2 regions of the Vreelandella sp. EE27 genome follow, and region 1 is predicted to be linked to the other one. Evidence: predicted binding sites of a transcription regulator. Region 1 holds the regulator's gene; the other holds the start of a gene.
The links. The regulator PhoB, encoded in region 1, activates phosphate uptake and scavenging genes when phosphate is short. The targets are predictions, from matches to a motif close to TGTCATANNNNTGTCANA.
Positions count from the first base shown of each region.

Region 2: a site for PhoB is predicted at 4,177-4,194, ahead of ppk1 (polyphosphate kinase 1). Genes of this name have one in related genera too.

Region 1 is NZ_OZ309109.1:3,876,122-3,883,661, forward strand. It holds gene pstB (phosphate ABC transporter ATP-binding protein PstB) at 1-154, shown strand, start outside; gene phoU (phosphate signaling complex protein PhoU) at 184-909, shown strand; gene cysZ (sulfate transporter CysZ) at 977-1,714, shown strand; gene ACWHVV_RS18130 (hypothetical protein) at 2,057-2,392, opposite strand; gene phoR (phosphate regulon sensor histidine kinase PhoR) at 2,687-3,991, opposite strand; gene phoB (phosphate regulon transcriptional regulator PhoB) at 3,995-4,684, opposite strand; gene ubiA (4-hydroxybenzoate octaprenyltransferase) at 4,780-5,670, opposite strand; gene ACWHVV_RS18150 (chorismate--pyruvate lyase family protein) at 5,704-6,267, opposite strand; gene ACWHVV_RS18155 (FAD-dependent oxidoreductase) at 6,422-7,540, shown strand, end outside.
Region 2 is NZ_OZ309109.1:596,005-603,544, forward strand. It holds gene ACWHVV_RS02875 (ATP-binding protein) at 1-862, shown strand, start outside; gene ACWHVV_RS02880 (LysR family transcriptional regulator) at 825-1,763, opposite strand; gene ppk1 (polyphosphate kinase 1) at 1,903-4,095, opposite strand; gene elbB (isoprenoid biosynthesis glyoxalase ElbB) at 4,405-5,076, shown strand; gene tatC (twin-arginine translocase subunit TatC) at 5,163-5,945, opposite strand; gene tatB (Sec-independent protein translocase protein TatB) at 5,942-6,391, opposite strand; gene tatA (Sec-independent protein translocase subunit TatA) at 6,395-6,667, opposite strand; gene ACWHVV_RS02910 (phosphoribosyl-ATP diphosphatase) at 6,725-7,069, opposite strand; gene ubiB (ubiquinone biosynthesis regulatory protein kinase UbiB) at 7,158-7,540, opposite strand, start outside.

The sequences.
Region 1 (7,540 bases):
GGTGACGCACAACATGCAGCAGGCCGCGCGAGTATCCGATTACACCGCCTTTTTGAATGACGGCGAGCTCGTCGAATACGGCCCGACCGACCAGGTCTTTACCAACCCGAAACAGCAGCGGACCGAAAACTACATCACCGGCCGGGTCACATAGCCCGGCGCCGATCCCCGCAGGAGTGCTCGATGGATATTACAAGCGATACCCATAGCCAGCATATTTCGCGCCAGTTCAATCAGGAACTGGAAGAGCTGAAAACCCGTCTGATGGCGATGGGTGGGCTGGTAGAAAAGCAGGTACAAAACGCCGTACACGCGCTGATGGAAAACGACAGCCACTTGGCCGAAGAAGTGCGCGACAACGACCGCCAGGTCAACGACATGCAGCTGAAGATCGACGAGGAGTGCACCCGCGTACTCGCCCGGCGCCAGCCCGCCGCCTCGGATTTGCGCCTGGTCCTGGCGGTGATTCGCGCTACGTCGGATTTGGAGCGCATCGGCGACGAAGCCAGCAAGATCGCGCGTAACGCCCTGATGCTATCCGACAACAGCAGCGGTATTCGTGGCCTCGTCGAAGTGCGCCATATCAGCGAGCACGTTCGCAAGATGTTGCGCGACGCGCTCACCGCCTTTGCCCGCTTCGATACCGAACTTGCCATGCAGGTCGTGCGCGAAGACGAATCCGTGGACGATGAATACGGCAGCGCCATGCGCTCGCTGATGACCTTCATGATGGAGGATTCGCGCTCGATCAGCTCGGTGCTGAGCATCATGTGGGTGCTGCGAGCGCTCGAACGCGTGGGCGATCACGCCAACAACCTGGCCGAGTACGTGGTCTACCTGGTGAAGGGGCTCGATATTCGCCACACCGCGCCGGACAGCCTCGATGAGCAGATGCTAAAAAAGCCTTGACCTTTTAAAGCGTTGAGCCTGCAATACGCCCAGGCATTCCACCCGGGCGTATTTATAAGGATCCTCGATGCTAACTGCGGTCTCCGCCCTGAGCCAGGGCATCCGCCTGGTCTATCGAAAAGGACTACGGCGCTATATATTTCTTCCCATCCTGATCAATCTGATCGTCTACATCAGTCTTGCAAGCTTTACCGCTCGGCGCTTTTCCGGCTGGCTGGACCATGCCATGGCGAGCATACCGGCCTGGCTTGACTGGCTCTCCTGGCTGATCTGGCCGCTGTTCGTCTTGAGCCTGCTGGTGGCGATATTTTTTACCTTCACGCTGGTGACGCATCTAATCGCCGCTCCTTTTTACGGCTTTTTGGCCGCCCACATAGAGCGCAGCGCCACCGGTGTCGAGCCGCTGGACGACCGGGGCCTGGCGAAAACGGCCTTGGACGCGGTGGGCCGCGAGCTGGTCAAGCTGCGCTATATTCTGCCCCGCGCCGCCCTTCTATTCGTTTTAAGTTGGATACCCGGGCTCAATTTAGTGGCCCCACTACTCTGGGCGCTTTTTTCCGCCTGGGTAATGGCCATCACCTACCTGGACTACCCCATGGATAACAACAAGGTGAGTTTTAAAGACATGCGCCAACGCCTGGCCGCGCGCTGGTGGCCGAGCATGAGCTACGGGGGGCTTGTCACGCTGATTACCTGGATACCGCTTGCCAACCTTTTCTTGCTACCCGGGGCCGTGGCCGGAGCGGTGCTGATGTGGGACGCCCATTACCGGGATATCAAGCAGTTGACTCATGATCGAGTCTGAGCTGGCAGGCTTTTCAAAGGTGGGATACGCGAGGTAGGCGAGGCGTAAACCTTTATAGTGATCAAAAGGTTTATAGCAAAAAAACGTTATACCCATAAAAAACTAGACCCCGCTACGAGGCGGGGTCTTCATTTATGCTTAGCGATTGCGATGTGTAACGAAAGCTTCCTATCCTTTTGAGGGGCTCCAACCGTGGAATCTAACCCTAACTAACGTTTTCTATCGTCGCTTGATTCAATCCTTGAATCGTATGGAGCATCCATGCAGTGGGACATCCTGTCCCTTATAAATGCTCACTCCCTAAGCGTAACGCTTTGTACAGAAAATGCAACAAAATGTTACTTATGAATCAGAGTTTTTCTCAACTACGCCTTCCGGAGAAGTTTCTGCACCCTCTTCGGTTGCAGTACCCATTGAGTCCGGCTCACCGATGGTTTCATCGTTAGGGCCTTGGGTGTGATGGTCGGTTTCGAGCTCTTCCTGAGTGTAATCCGGGTTGTCATTGGTGTTCATATTGACACCGGATGACTCGTGCGCCGGATCCTGCTCGACCATGCTGTCCTGGTTTTCCTCGATCGACGAGTGATCGGTGGTATCTGCAAACGCCATCGGGCTTGCCAATAGGCCAAACGAAATACCTAGAATACCAGCTTTCTTGAGTAGCTCCTTGGACATCATATTCCACCTCCTGAATCGCTGTGGTTACCGCTTAAAGTAAGAAAGAGTACCTTTCGGTCGACTACTTTGAAGCAGCTGTCTTTCTTACCAAAAGCTTTGCAGAGGCTGTGCCAAACATGGCATAAAAATTAATATTACTTTAAAAACAGTAACTTAAAATATTACAAGTCTTATACAGAAAGCCGGACAACGGCGTTTGCAACACTAAAAAGTGGCTAATAATGACACATAGACAATTTGTGACCCAATCTTGTATGCCATTTTGACACACTGTACAACTTTGGTCTCATATACCTAGGTCTGAGCAATTCGCGAGACGGGAAAGACGCAGCGAAAACGCGCCCCCTGCTGAGGGTGAGAGTCGATTTGAAGCTTTCCGTCGTGGCGCAGCAGGACGTGTTTCACGATGGCAAGCCCGAGCCCGGTACCACCGGTGGCGGTACTGCGGCCTTTATCCACGCGGTAGAAGCGCTCGGTCAGGCGGGGAATATGGACCGGGTCGATACCGTGCCCATTATCCTCCACTTCGATACAGACGCCGCCGTCAAGGAGGGGGGCGTAGCGCAGCGTGATCTCGCTCCCCCCGGGGGCGTAACGCACGGCGTTGAACATCAGGTTGGAAACGGCGCTTCGAAGCTCCTGCTCGCTTCCGATCAGCCGCGCGTCGCTTTCGATCACAAGCTCGATACTCTGGGGCTCGGTGTGCTGCTGCTGGGAAAGAGCGTTGGCATCCTGGTGAATGCTTTGTAAAAGCGGCGCCAACGCCAGCGGCTGATGATCCTTACCGCCCTGGTCGATTTCCAATCGGGAAAGCAGTAGCAGGTCATTGACCAGGTTCTGCATACGCAGGGTTTGCGCCTGCATCTGGCCGATACTGCGCCCCAACCGGGGCGGCAGCTCGTCTTTTAAATCGCTGTAGGTTTCCAGGTAACCCGAAAGCACGGTAAGCGGCGTGCGTAATTCGTGGGACACGTTGGCCACGAAATCACGGCGCATCTGCTCCAGGCGGTGCAGCCGGGTAATATCGCGCGCCATTACCAGACGCTCGTCATCGCCGTAGAGCGTGATTTGATACTCGAGAATACGCCGCTCGTCGATCGGCGAGGTAAGCGTTAACGGCTCGCTGTACTGGCGCGCGGAGAAGTAGCGTACGAAGGCGGGATCGCGCAGCAAATTGGTAATGTGCTGGCCACGGTCGTGGGCGGTTTGCAGTCCCAGCATCTGGTGCGCGGCGCTGTTCCACCATTCGAGATCGCCGTGGCGGTCGAGCATGACCACGCTGTCGCGCATCGCCTCAGAAGACTCCTGGATACGCGCAAGCGTGGCTCTTAGTCGGCTTTGCGTGATCCGCTGGCTTTTCTGGTAGCGGTAGAGTCGGTCCAGCAGCTCACCCCAAAGGCCCTTGGCCGCGGGGGGCTCTTCGTTGGGCGTGAAGGTCAGCCACTGATGCAGGGTACGCAGTTGGCGCAGATGATAGAAAAGACACGCCCCCAAACCCGCTGACAGCCCCAGCCCCGGCGAGCCAAACAGCCAACCCAGGACGACGCCGAGGGTGGCCAGACCCGCGATACGCCAAAGCTCTCGGCTCCACAAACGCACGCGCTACACCCGGGCGGAGAAGCGGTACCCGGTGCCGCGCACCGTTTGAATCAGGTTCTGGTGGGCATCGCCCAGCGCCTTACGCAGACGGCGGATATGCACGTCCACGGTGCGCTCTTCGACGTAGACGTTGCCGCCCCATACCTGATCCAACAGCTGGCTACGGGTGTAGGCGCGCTCCTGATGGGTCATGAAAAACTGCAGTAAGCGATATTCGGTGGGCCCCATATCCAATGCCTTGCCGTGGGCGCTGACCCGATGGCTTACCGGATCGAGCATCAAACCGTTGATTTCGATGGGGTCTTCCACGCCGCGTGGCGTCGTTCGGCGCAGCACCGCTTTCAAACGTGCCACCAGTTCGCGAGGCGAAAACGGCTTGGTGATGTAGTCGTCTGCCCCCGCTTCGAGCCCCTGGATCTTGTTATCTTCTTCGCCCTTGGCGGTCAGCATGATGATCGGGATCTCGGCGGTCGCCTCTTCGCGCTTCAGCCGCCTTGCAAGCTCGATCCCGCTGGTGCCCGGCATCATCCAGTCAAGCAGCAGAAGGTCCGGCTGATGGTCCACGACCAGGGCGTGGGCGTCCTGGGCATTGTCCGCTTCGAGCACGCGATAGTCCGCCATTTCCAGCGCCACCGCGATCATCTCGCGAATGGGCGCCTCATCATCGACGATCAAAACGGTCTTGGCGGTCATTGGCGGGCCTCACGGTGTCCAAACGAAAGTGGTTCGATGACATATCGGTGACAATCACACCATGGGCGGGTGACAGTTTTATGACATCCCCGACATTAGCCTGTCACCGGCCACCAGCTCAAGGCCAGCCCGGCAAATACCAGAAGTCCCGACCAGTGGTTGTTCAAAAACGCCTGAAAGCACGCGTCGCGCTCGCGGCCAACGATCAAGCGCTGCTGATGCACGAAGGTCACCGCCATGGCCACAAGGCCCAGCCAGAAGAATCCGCCAAGCCCTACACGCCAGCCCACCAGCGCCAGCAGCGCAAGCGTGGCCGCCTGCAGCAGCCCGATGATCAACCGGTCGGCCTCGCCAAACAGCACGGCGGTCGATTTGATGCCGATCTTCAGGTCATCGTCGCGATCCACCATGGCGTATTGGGTGTCGTAGGCGACGGTCCACAGCACGTTGGCTAAAAACAGAATCCACGCCTCGAGAGGCACGTAGCCCAGCACCGCGCCGAACGCCATGGGGATCGCCCAGGAGAACGCGGCGCCCAGTACCACTTGCGGGAAATGGGTATAGCGCTTCATGAAGGGGTAGATAAACGCCAGCGCCACGCCGCCCAACGAGAGGGCCACGGTAAACCAGTTGGTCAGCAGGACCAGCACGAAGGAGGCGGCGACCAGCAAGATGAACAGCAGTTTGGCTTCGGCCTCGCTGATACGCCCGGTCGCCAGCGGCCGGTTTTTAGTGCGTTTGACGTGGCCATCGAAGTGGCGGTCGGCGTAGTCGTTCACCACGCAGCCCGCCGCGCGCATGGTGTAGACCCCGGCGATGAAGATCAGCAGCACGCCACGCCCCGGCACGCCTTCGCCGGCCACCCACAGCGCCCAAAGGGTCGGCCACATCAAAAGCCAGGTGCCGATGGGCCGGTCCAGGCGCATCAGGGTGATGAAATCCGCCGCCCGAGACCACCCGGTAGGGCGCAGCAGTGAACGATCCATGCTTACCTCTCAAAGACAAAACGCGCGTCTAGCCTAGCGCGAAGCCATGCCAAGATCATCCGCCATCGTGGATAAAAAGGCCTCCTGGACCAATAGCGCCAGGCCGGTGTGATAAAAGACCGAACGCCGCGCCCACACCCCGGCCGCCCCAGGAGGACACAAGCGGCGGGCAAACGCTGGCCGCTGGCGGGTAGCAAAGAGGGGCCCGCGTACAAGATCCGGCTGGCGAAACAGCCAGCTCCCCAGTGAACGTTCGCCAAGGTGCTTTAGGTGTTGCCCCTGAAGCTGCTCGAGAGGCGCCACCGAGCGCGCCACTACCCAAGGGGCGTCATCCACGCACAGAGCCACTTCACGAAGCCAGGCCAGACGGCGCGGCGCCAGGCCCAGTGTCAGCGCTTCGTCGCGGGTGGGCACCCCTACCGTTTGGCGCAAAAGCTGCACACGAAAGGGGTTGGGCTGGCCTGCCGAGACCAGCCGCTGGGTCAGGGAATCGGTCGAGGCCACCCACTGCCACCAGGCGGCGCTCATGGCCGGGCGCAGCGCGTTCACGGGTTGCCAGCGCGCGTAGGGGGTAGGGTGCAAAAGGTGTGAAGCCACGCGGCCTCCTGGGCGGTCAAGTCGTTGAAGCTAGTGTAACATGACGTTCTAACGCACTTTTCTCAACGACATTTTCTTGAAGACCGTTCATTTAAAGACCCTTCATTTAAAGACAGTCATTGAAAACATCATGGTTCCAACACTGGGTGATGGCATGACCCATTCCTTCTCTCAAACCGAAAAGCCGGTGGATTTGATCATCCTGGGCACCGGCATGGCCGGTGTCGGTCTGGCCCGGGCATTGCGGCGCCAAGGTGACACCCGCTCGATCACCCTGGTAAGTTTCGACAGCGGCGATGAGTACAGCAAGCCACTGCTCTCCACGGGCTTTGGCAAACGCCTGGCGCCCGAGGCACTCGCCAGGCAAAGCGCCGACGAGGTGGCCCGCGAGCTCGACGCCACGCTGCGCCCCCATACCCATGTCACCGCGCTCGACGTCGATAGCCGGCGCCTGACGCTTGCCAACGGCGAGCAGCTTGCTTTCGAAAAGCTCGTGCTGGCCACCGGCGCCAGCCCACGCCTGGCCCTTGACGTGCCCGACACGTTGACCGGGCGCTTTTTCAGCGTGAACGACCTGGACGACTACCGGGGCTTGCATGAAGCACTGGCTTCGCGCAGTGCCCGGGTGGCGATCATTGGTGCAGGACTGGTCGGCTGCGAATTCGCCAACGATCTGCACGCCGCGGGTCACCAGGTCACGCTAATCGCCCCGGAAGCCACGCCGCTACCGCGCCTTCTACCCGCGCCGCTTGGCGAGGCGCTGGGCAGCGCATTCGAAGCGGGCGGCATTGCCCTGGCGCTGGGCCGCACGGTGAGCGCTATCGCAACGGATGAACACGACGATCTGATGCTCACCCTCGATAACGCCGAAACCTGCCGCGTGGATGCCGTGCTAATGGCCACCGGTCTGACCCCGCGCACAGCGCTTGCTCGCCAGGCGGGGCTTGACGTGTCGCCAAGCGGTATCCAGGTGGACCGCTACCTGCAAACCTCGAACGCTGCGATCTACGCGCTGGGCGATGCCGCCTGTGTCGACGGCGTCAATGCCATGTACGTACAGCCCCTTCAAGCCAGTGTGAAGGCGTTGGCGGCCACCCTGGCCGGCACCCCAACCCCAGTAAGCTTTGGCGCCTGGCCGGTGGTAGTGAAAACGCCGCTGCTGCCCGTGGTGGCCTACTCCCCGCCTGCGCCCGTCGCGCAGTGGCGTATCGAGGGCGAAGGCGATGCGCTCGCCGCCCTTGGCGAAGATAAAGATGGTCAATTAGTCGGGTTT
Region 2 (7,540 bases), 690 kb from region 1:
CATCATCTACCTCATCATGCGCAGTATCGAAGCGCGCATGGCGCGTTTGGAACTCGCCGCCACGCGTATCGCAAGCGGCCGGCTGGAAACCCGAGTGAAAGTAGAAAGCGGCGATTTTCTGGGCCGGCTCGGTATGGCCTTCAACGCCATGGCAAGCCAGGTGCAAACGCTTTTAAAAGGTCAGCAGGAGATGATTCGCGCGGTCTCTCACGAGCTACGTACGCCGGTGGCGCGGATACGCTTTGCCGTGCAAATGGTCGAGGATATGACCGAGGAGCCGTCGATCCGCCGCCAACTGCAGGGGATCGACGCCGACATCGCCGAGCTCGACGATCTGGTCGACGAGATTTTGACCTACGCGCGTCTGGGGGGCGGGCCAAGCCACGGTGACCCGCTGGAGATGGTGCCGGTGGAGTGCTGCGCCATGGCCAACCGGGTCATCGACGCGCTCACGCCGCTGCACAAAACGCTCAGTCTCAAGCTCGAGACAGAGCACGAGGAGATCGAGCTTCTGGCCGAGCCGCGCTATCTGCAACGTGCGCTGCAAAACCTGGTCAGTAACGCCTGCCGTTACGGTCGCACCCAAGTCAGCATTCGTCTTTGCGACGAGCCACACCTGGTACGTATCGATGTCGAAGACGACGGCCCGGGGGTGCCGCTGGAGGCGCGCGGCGATATCTTCAAGCCCTTTGCCAGGCTGGACGACAGCCGGGCGCGAAGCTCCGGTGGCTACGGTCTGGGGCTTTCCATCGTACACAAGGTCATGACCGGCCATGGCGGCAGCGTCACCATCGATGAAAGCCCGGGCCTTGGCGGGGCGCGCTTTACGCTATTGATTCCTCGCCGCCACCCGCCGGCTTGACGCCGCTGAGCACCGCGAAAGACGTTTCCCGCGCGGTGCGCAAAAAATCCTGCATCCAGGGGGTGTGACGCGTCTCATCGCGAATCGCTGCATAGAGCGTGCCCCAAATTCCCGCCTCGCCAAGTTTCACCGCGCTTACGTAGTCGCGCTCCAGATATTCGGTCAGCGCCCAGTTGGGCAGCGCGCAAACGCCACGGCCGCTGGCCACCAGCTGCATCATCATGATGGTGAGCTCCGCGGTGCGAATCTCCTTCGGGCGTACCTGGGCTGGCGTCAAAAACTGGGTAAACACATCCAACCGCGACTGCTCCACCGGGTAAGTGATCAGCGTCTGTTCGGCGAGCTCTAAGGGGCTGACAAAGCCTTTCTGCGCGAAAGGGTGCTGGCGGGCCACGGCCAAAAGCCCCTCGTAGCGAAACAGCGGCGCGTAGTGAATGCCTTCGATGGGCTGCGGGTCGGCGGTGATGACCAGGTCGAGCTGCTCGCGGGCAAGGGCCGGCAGCGGGTCGAAGTGATGACCGCTCGGGATATCGATCTCGACTTCCGGCCAGTGATCGCGAAAGTAATCCACCGTGGGCATCAGCCACTGAAAGCAGCTGTGGCATTCGATGGCCATGTGCAAGCGGCCCTGCTCGGTACCCGAAAGCTTGGCCAGGTCGCGCTCGGCGCGACGCACCGCCGGCAGTAGTTCGTCGGCCAGCGCCAACAGGCGAAGCCCGGCCCGGGTGAACTCCACCGGGCGCGTTTTACGCACGAATAGCGGGCCCGCCACACGGCTTTCCAGGTCTTTCAACTGATGGGAAAGCGCCGACTGGGTCAGGTGAACGCGCTCGGCGGCCTCGACCAGCGAGCCGGTTTCGCGCAGCGCGGCCAGCGTACGCAGATGACGTAGTTCAAGCATTGACGGTTCGGTTCGCGGTTATAAAAGACAGTGAACGTGTTTAAAGCGAGAACCCCGGTATTCGAGATTCTATCGTCGCAGTGTCTCATATTTGCGCCGACACCGCGCCTGGAAGAGCGGCGCGGCGTCAAAGGAGAGGCTAGCTTTTCGAGGCGTAGGCGTACAACAGCGTTTCCTGGGCGCTGATGGCGTCACTGGTGCCCGGGCCCTGGAGGCGGTAGCTGCCGTCGCTTTCCAAAAGCCAGCTCTGGCAGTTATCCACCAGGTAGGTTTCCATGTCCTTGCGTACCCGGTTGGCGAGCTTTTTGTCCTTGAGGAGAAAGCAGGTTTCCACCCGGTGGAACATGTTGCGCGGCATGAAGTCGGCGCTCGAACACCAGGTTTCGGGCTTGTCGTTGTTGTGAAAGTAGAAGACCCGGGTGTGTTCCAGAAAGCGTCCGATGATCGAGCGCACGCGAATGTTCTCCGAGACACCCTTGACCCCCGGCTTCAAACAGCACATGCCGCGGATGATCAAGTCGCACTCCACGCCGGCCTGGGAGGCGCGGTAGAGCGCCTTGATCAGCCTGGGCTCGGTTAGCGAGTTGCACTTGATGATGATGTGGCCGCGTTTGCCCTTGGCGGCAAACTGCGCTTCGCGGTCGATCATTTCGACCAGGCGCGGGTGCAGGGTGAAGGGGGCGTGAAGCAGCGTATCGATCTTGCGCGTCTGCCCCATGCCGGAAAGCTGCTGAAACACCCGGTGTACGTCGGCGCACAACGCCTGATTGGCGGTCAAAAGACTGTAGTCGGTATAGAGCTTGGCGGTTTTGGCGTGATAGTTGCCGGTGCCCAGGTGGGCGTAGTGTTTGAGCTCGCCCTTCTCGCGGCGCACGATATGAATCATCTTGGCGTGAGTTTTATAGGCCATGATGCCGTAGATTACGATGGCGCCGGCCTCCTGCAGACGCGAGGCCAGCTGCAGGTTATCGGCCTCGTCGAAACGCGCGCGCAGCTCGATCACGACGGTGACTTCCTTGCCCTGGCTTGCCGCGTCCACCAGGGCGCTGACGATCGACGAGTCCGCCCCGGTGCGGTAAAGCGTCTGCTTGATCGCCAGTACGTCCGGGTCCCGTGCCGCCTCGCGTAGCCAATCCTCGATGGGCGAAAACGCCTGGAAGGGGTGGTGCAGCAGAATATCCTGCTGGCTGATCGCGTTGAACAAACTCCCTTCCTTGAGCGCCTTGGGTACGCTTGGGATGAAGGGCCGGTACATCAGCTCCGGGCGGTCGACATCGTCGAGCACGGCCATCATGCGGGTCAGGTTGACCGGCCCTTCTACCCGGTAGAGATCGTCGGGCGTTAGATCGAACTGGCGCAGCAGAAAATCGGTCAAGTCGTCGGGGCAGTTGTTGGCCACCTCCAGGCGAACGCCGCTGCCGTAGCGGCGCGCCAAAAGTTCGCCGCGTAGCGCCGAGGCCAAATCCGACACCTCTTCCGGGTCGACGCTCAAATCCGCGTTGCGGGTCAGCCGGAACTGGTAGCAGCCGAGCACGCGCATGCCGGGAAAGAGCTCTTCGGCGTGGGCGTGAATCATCGAGGAGAGGAATACGTATTCGGAGAAGCCTTCGGCGCAGAGCTCCTTGGGCAGCGCGATCAGTCTGGGCAGCGAGCGCGGGGCGGGCAGAATCGCCATGCCGCCGGCCCGGCCGAACGCATCCTTGCCTTCGAGGGCGACGATAAAGTTGAGGCTCTTGTTCACCAGCCGGGGAAACGGATGCGAGGGGTCGAGGCCGATCGGGCTGATCACCGGCATGATTTCACGATCGAAATACGCCCGCACCCAGGCTTGCTGCGCCTCGTTCCATTGATCGCGGCGGCGAAAGCGTAGTCCTTGAGCTTCGAGCGCCGGCAGCAAGGTGTTGTTGAGGATCTGATACTGGCGGCGAATCTGGCGGTGGGCAGTGTCGGATATCTCGCTCAGCACTGCCCTTGGCAAGCGGCCGTCGGCGGAGGTGGCGTTGTCGTTCAACGCAATCTGGTGTTTGAGCCCGGCCACGCGAATCTCGAAAAACTCGTCCATGTTGGAGGAGAAAATCAGCAAAAACATCAGCCGGTTCAATAACGGGTGGGCATCGTCCAGCGCCTGTTCCAGCACGCGAATGTTGAACTGCAGGTGCGAAAGTTCGCGATTGAAGTAGAGCTCCGGGTCGTCCAGGTCGGTTTGCCCGTCTCCGCCTTTGGCTTGAACGCCGGTCGGGGTACGATTGATCCGAAGGGGCAAGCTCTCGCCTTCACCGCTGGATGCTTCAATACCTTGAAGCGGCGTAGAGTCCGACGTTTGCATCTCCATACATCTCCCGCAGATTGGGCATCACGCGTTGTAAGCGCCTACCTGGATCTTAGTGTGTTGGGCTCGATTTTGCAGGATAAACATGACAGTTCTATGTCGCCCTGGCATAAGGTTAATTAAATTTAATTTTATCGAGGCTTTAGCGGTGTGGTTTTACGCAGGGCCCAGCGGGTGCTTGGCAGACGCGAATACCCGCGCCGTATTCTAAGGCGAAAGCCGTCTTGTGGAGCCGGTGAAGAGTGACTAGAGTGTCGGCTTTAGTATGTCGCTCGCTGTCGAGACTACGAAAACAACCAGGAGAGTTAGGGCATGAGCAAAAAAGTAGCAGTGATACTGGCCGGCTGCGGCGCTTATGATGGCTCGGAGATTTATGAAACCACGCTGACACTGTTGCGTCTCGATCAGCTGGGTATCGCGTACCGCGCCTTTGCACCGGATATCGATCAGCACCACGTCGTCAACCACCTGACCCAAGAGGCCCAGGACGGCGAAACGCGCAACGTCCTGGAGGAATCGGCGCGGCTGATGCGCGGCGAGATCCAGCCCATTACCGAGCTCGACGCCGATGATTTCGACGCGGTGATCGTGCCTGGCGGTTTCGGCGTGGCCAAAAACCTTTCCGACTTTGCCGAACAGGGCGACGCCATGGCCGTGCTCGAGAGCCTGAAAACCGCGCTTGGCGCGTTCAAGGAGGACGCCAAGCCGATCGGTCTTATGTGCATCGCTCCGGTGCTGGTGTCCAGACTTTGGGGCGACGGTATTTCGGTCACCATCGGGCGCGACCCAAGCGTTGCCGGGGCGATCAGCGCCATGGGCGGGCTGCACAAAAGCTGCGACGTCGATGATATCGTCGTCGACCTGGAGCACCAGGTGGTGACCACCCCCGCCTACATGCAGGCGAAGCGCATCAGCGAAGCCGCTACCGGCATTTTCAAGCTGGTCGAACGCATCAACGAAATGATGGATCAGGCCAAGCCATAGCGTCCTTTGGGTCGTCGACGTGATCGAGTGACCAACAAAAACCTCTGCACGGGTGCAGAGGTTTTTTTAGGCTTACAAGAAAGGGTTTATTCGCTTTCGCTGTTCTCTTCGGCCTTGAGCCGGCGTTTGCGCACCAGTCGGCCAAACAGCAAGCCCACCTCGTAAAGCAGATACATGGGAATGGCCAGCAGGCTTTGCGAGATGATGTCCGGTGGCGTGAGCACCATGCCGATGACAAAGCAGCCCAGCAAAATGTAAGGGCGCTTTTGCGAAAGGCTCTGGACCGTCGTGGCGCCGGAGAGAATCAGCAAAAACGTCGCAATGGGAATCTCGAACGCCACGCCAAAGGCGAAAAAGAGCTTCAGCACGAAGTTAAGATACTGATTGATGTCGGTCATCACCGCCACGTTGGCAGGCCCGGTCTGGGTGAAAAACTCGAACAGCAAGGGAAATACGACGTAGTAGGCAAACGCCGCCCCGGCGTAGAAGAGCGCAATGCTCGACACCAGAATGGGGATCGCCAGGGCCTTCTCGTTGTCGTAAAGCCCGGGAGCTACGAAGGCCCAGGCCTGGTGTAGCACGAACGGAATCGCCAGAAATACCGCGACCACCAGCGTTAGCTTGAAAGGCGCCAGAAAGGGCGAAGCCACTTCGGTGGCGATCATTTGTGAGCCCGCCGGTAGCAGCGCGATCAAGGGTTCGGCGACGAAGGTGTAGATGTCGTTGGCAAAGGCGTAAAGCGCCAGGAACATCAACAGCACGACCGCCACCGCCTTGACCAGCCGCGAGCGCAGCTCGATCAGGTGTTCGATTAGCGGTGCCTGGCTTAGATCCTCGCGCGGCTGGTTTGAATCGCCCGGCTTACTCATGACGGGTTACTATCCTTTTTCAGCTCATCGGATTCGGGACGCGCGGACTCCTCGGTACTCGCCTGGGAGGAGGGCTCGGGGCTCTCGTGGACTTCCTCCAGCGCATCGTCCAGGCGCGCAGCGGCCTTGGCGACGCGCTTGTCCGTGTCATCTCCCGGGGTGCCGGAAGAAGACGACGCCGCTGGGGCGCTCGCGATGCTCTCGACGTCGCGCTTGGCCTGCTTCAGGCTGCTATCGAGTTTTTTCTGCTGATCGCTGATTTTCTGGCGAAGCTCTTCGGCCTCGAGCTGCGCGCTGATTTCGCGCTGCATACCGGATACCGTTCGCTTGATCTTGCCGATCCACATACCGGTGGTGCGCGCCGCCTTCGGCAGGCGCTCGGGGCCGAGTACCAAAAGGGCCACGATGCCAATGAGCATGAGCTCGAGAAAGCCGATATCCAGCATGGCTTAGGGACGCTCCTCAGAGCGCTTCTCGGCCTCGGCCTTGCGCTTCTCTTCGGCCTGAACGTCATAGGTATTGCCCGGCTCTTCGTGAGCCACCTTGGCGGCTTCGTCGCGCTCGGCGGATTTTTCTTTCTCCTCCTCGCTCATGGCGCTTTTGAAACCCTTGACCGCGCCGCCCAGGTCGGTGCCGACGTTGCGCAGTTTTTTGGTTCCAAAAATCAGGATGATAATGCCCAGTACAATCAAGAGCTGCCAGATACTGATGCCACCTAACATAGTCGTTTCCTCATTAAGCCGGGGCGTAAAACGCGGGAAAAGAGCGCTGATTGAGCGCTATCGGGACGCTTTTTCATCGTGGCCGGAGACCCCGAAGCGCCGTGCGAGCTCGTCGAGCACGCGTTGATGGTCGAGCTCGAGGTGCGAGAGCATCACCAGCGTATGAAACCACAGATCGGCGGTTTCAGCGATAACCGCTTGGCGCTCTTCGTCACCGCCAGCCTCGACGTCCTTGGCGGCCAGCACGGTCTCGAAGGCTTCCTCGCCCACTTTTTCGAGTATCTTGTTGAGCCCCTTGTCGTGCAAGGCGGCGACATAAGAGTGTTCCGGGGCGGCGTGGCGGCGCTGCTCCAGCACCTTTGCTAGCTGGTCCAGAACGGGCGTGGTGTTGGCGGTGCTCATCGAAATCCTTGGACGTTGATTAAAGATCCTGCGGGCGCTTTGCTCGAATCAATCCGGTATGACGCAAGTGTAGCCTGGCGCGCCTAGCTTACTGCCATAAAAGCAGTAAAAGTCCGGCACCGGCGGCGGCCAGCACCTGCCAGGGTTGGGCCAGCGCCCATTCGCTCAAGGGCTGCCAGGCAAGCGCAATGGCGAGAAGCGCCACGCCAATACGCAGGCGGTGGTGGCGCTTTTTCTGCTGGGTGAATTTGGCATCCAGCTGGGTAATGGCGCTGGCTTGAAGGTGGCGCTGGCGATGCTCCTGCTCCATGCGGCTAAGCGCCTGGTGGGCGAGCACGGGAAGCTCCGGCAACTGGTGGGAAAGCTCCGGCGCCTGGCGTTTGAGCGACTCCCAAAGCCCGCCGATCCCGGCGCGCTCTTTCATCCACTGCTCTAAATAGGGCTTGGCGGTGCTCCAAAGATCGAGCTCCG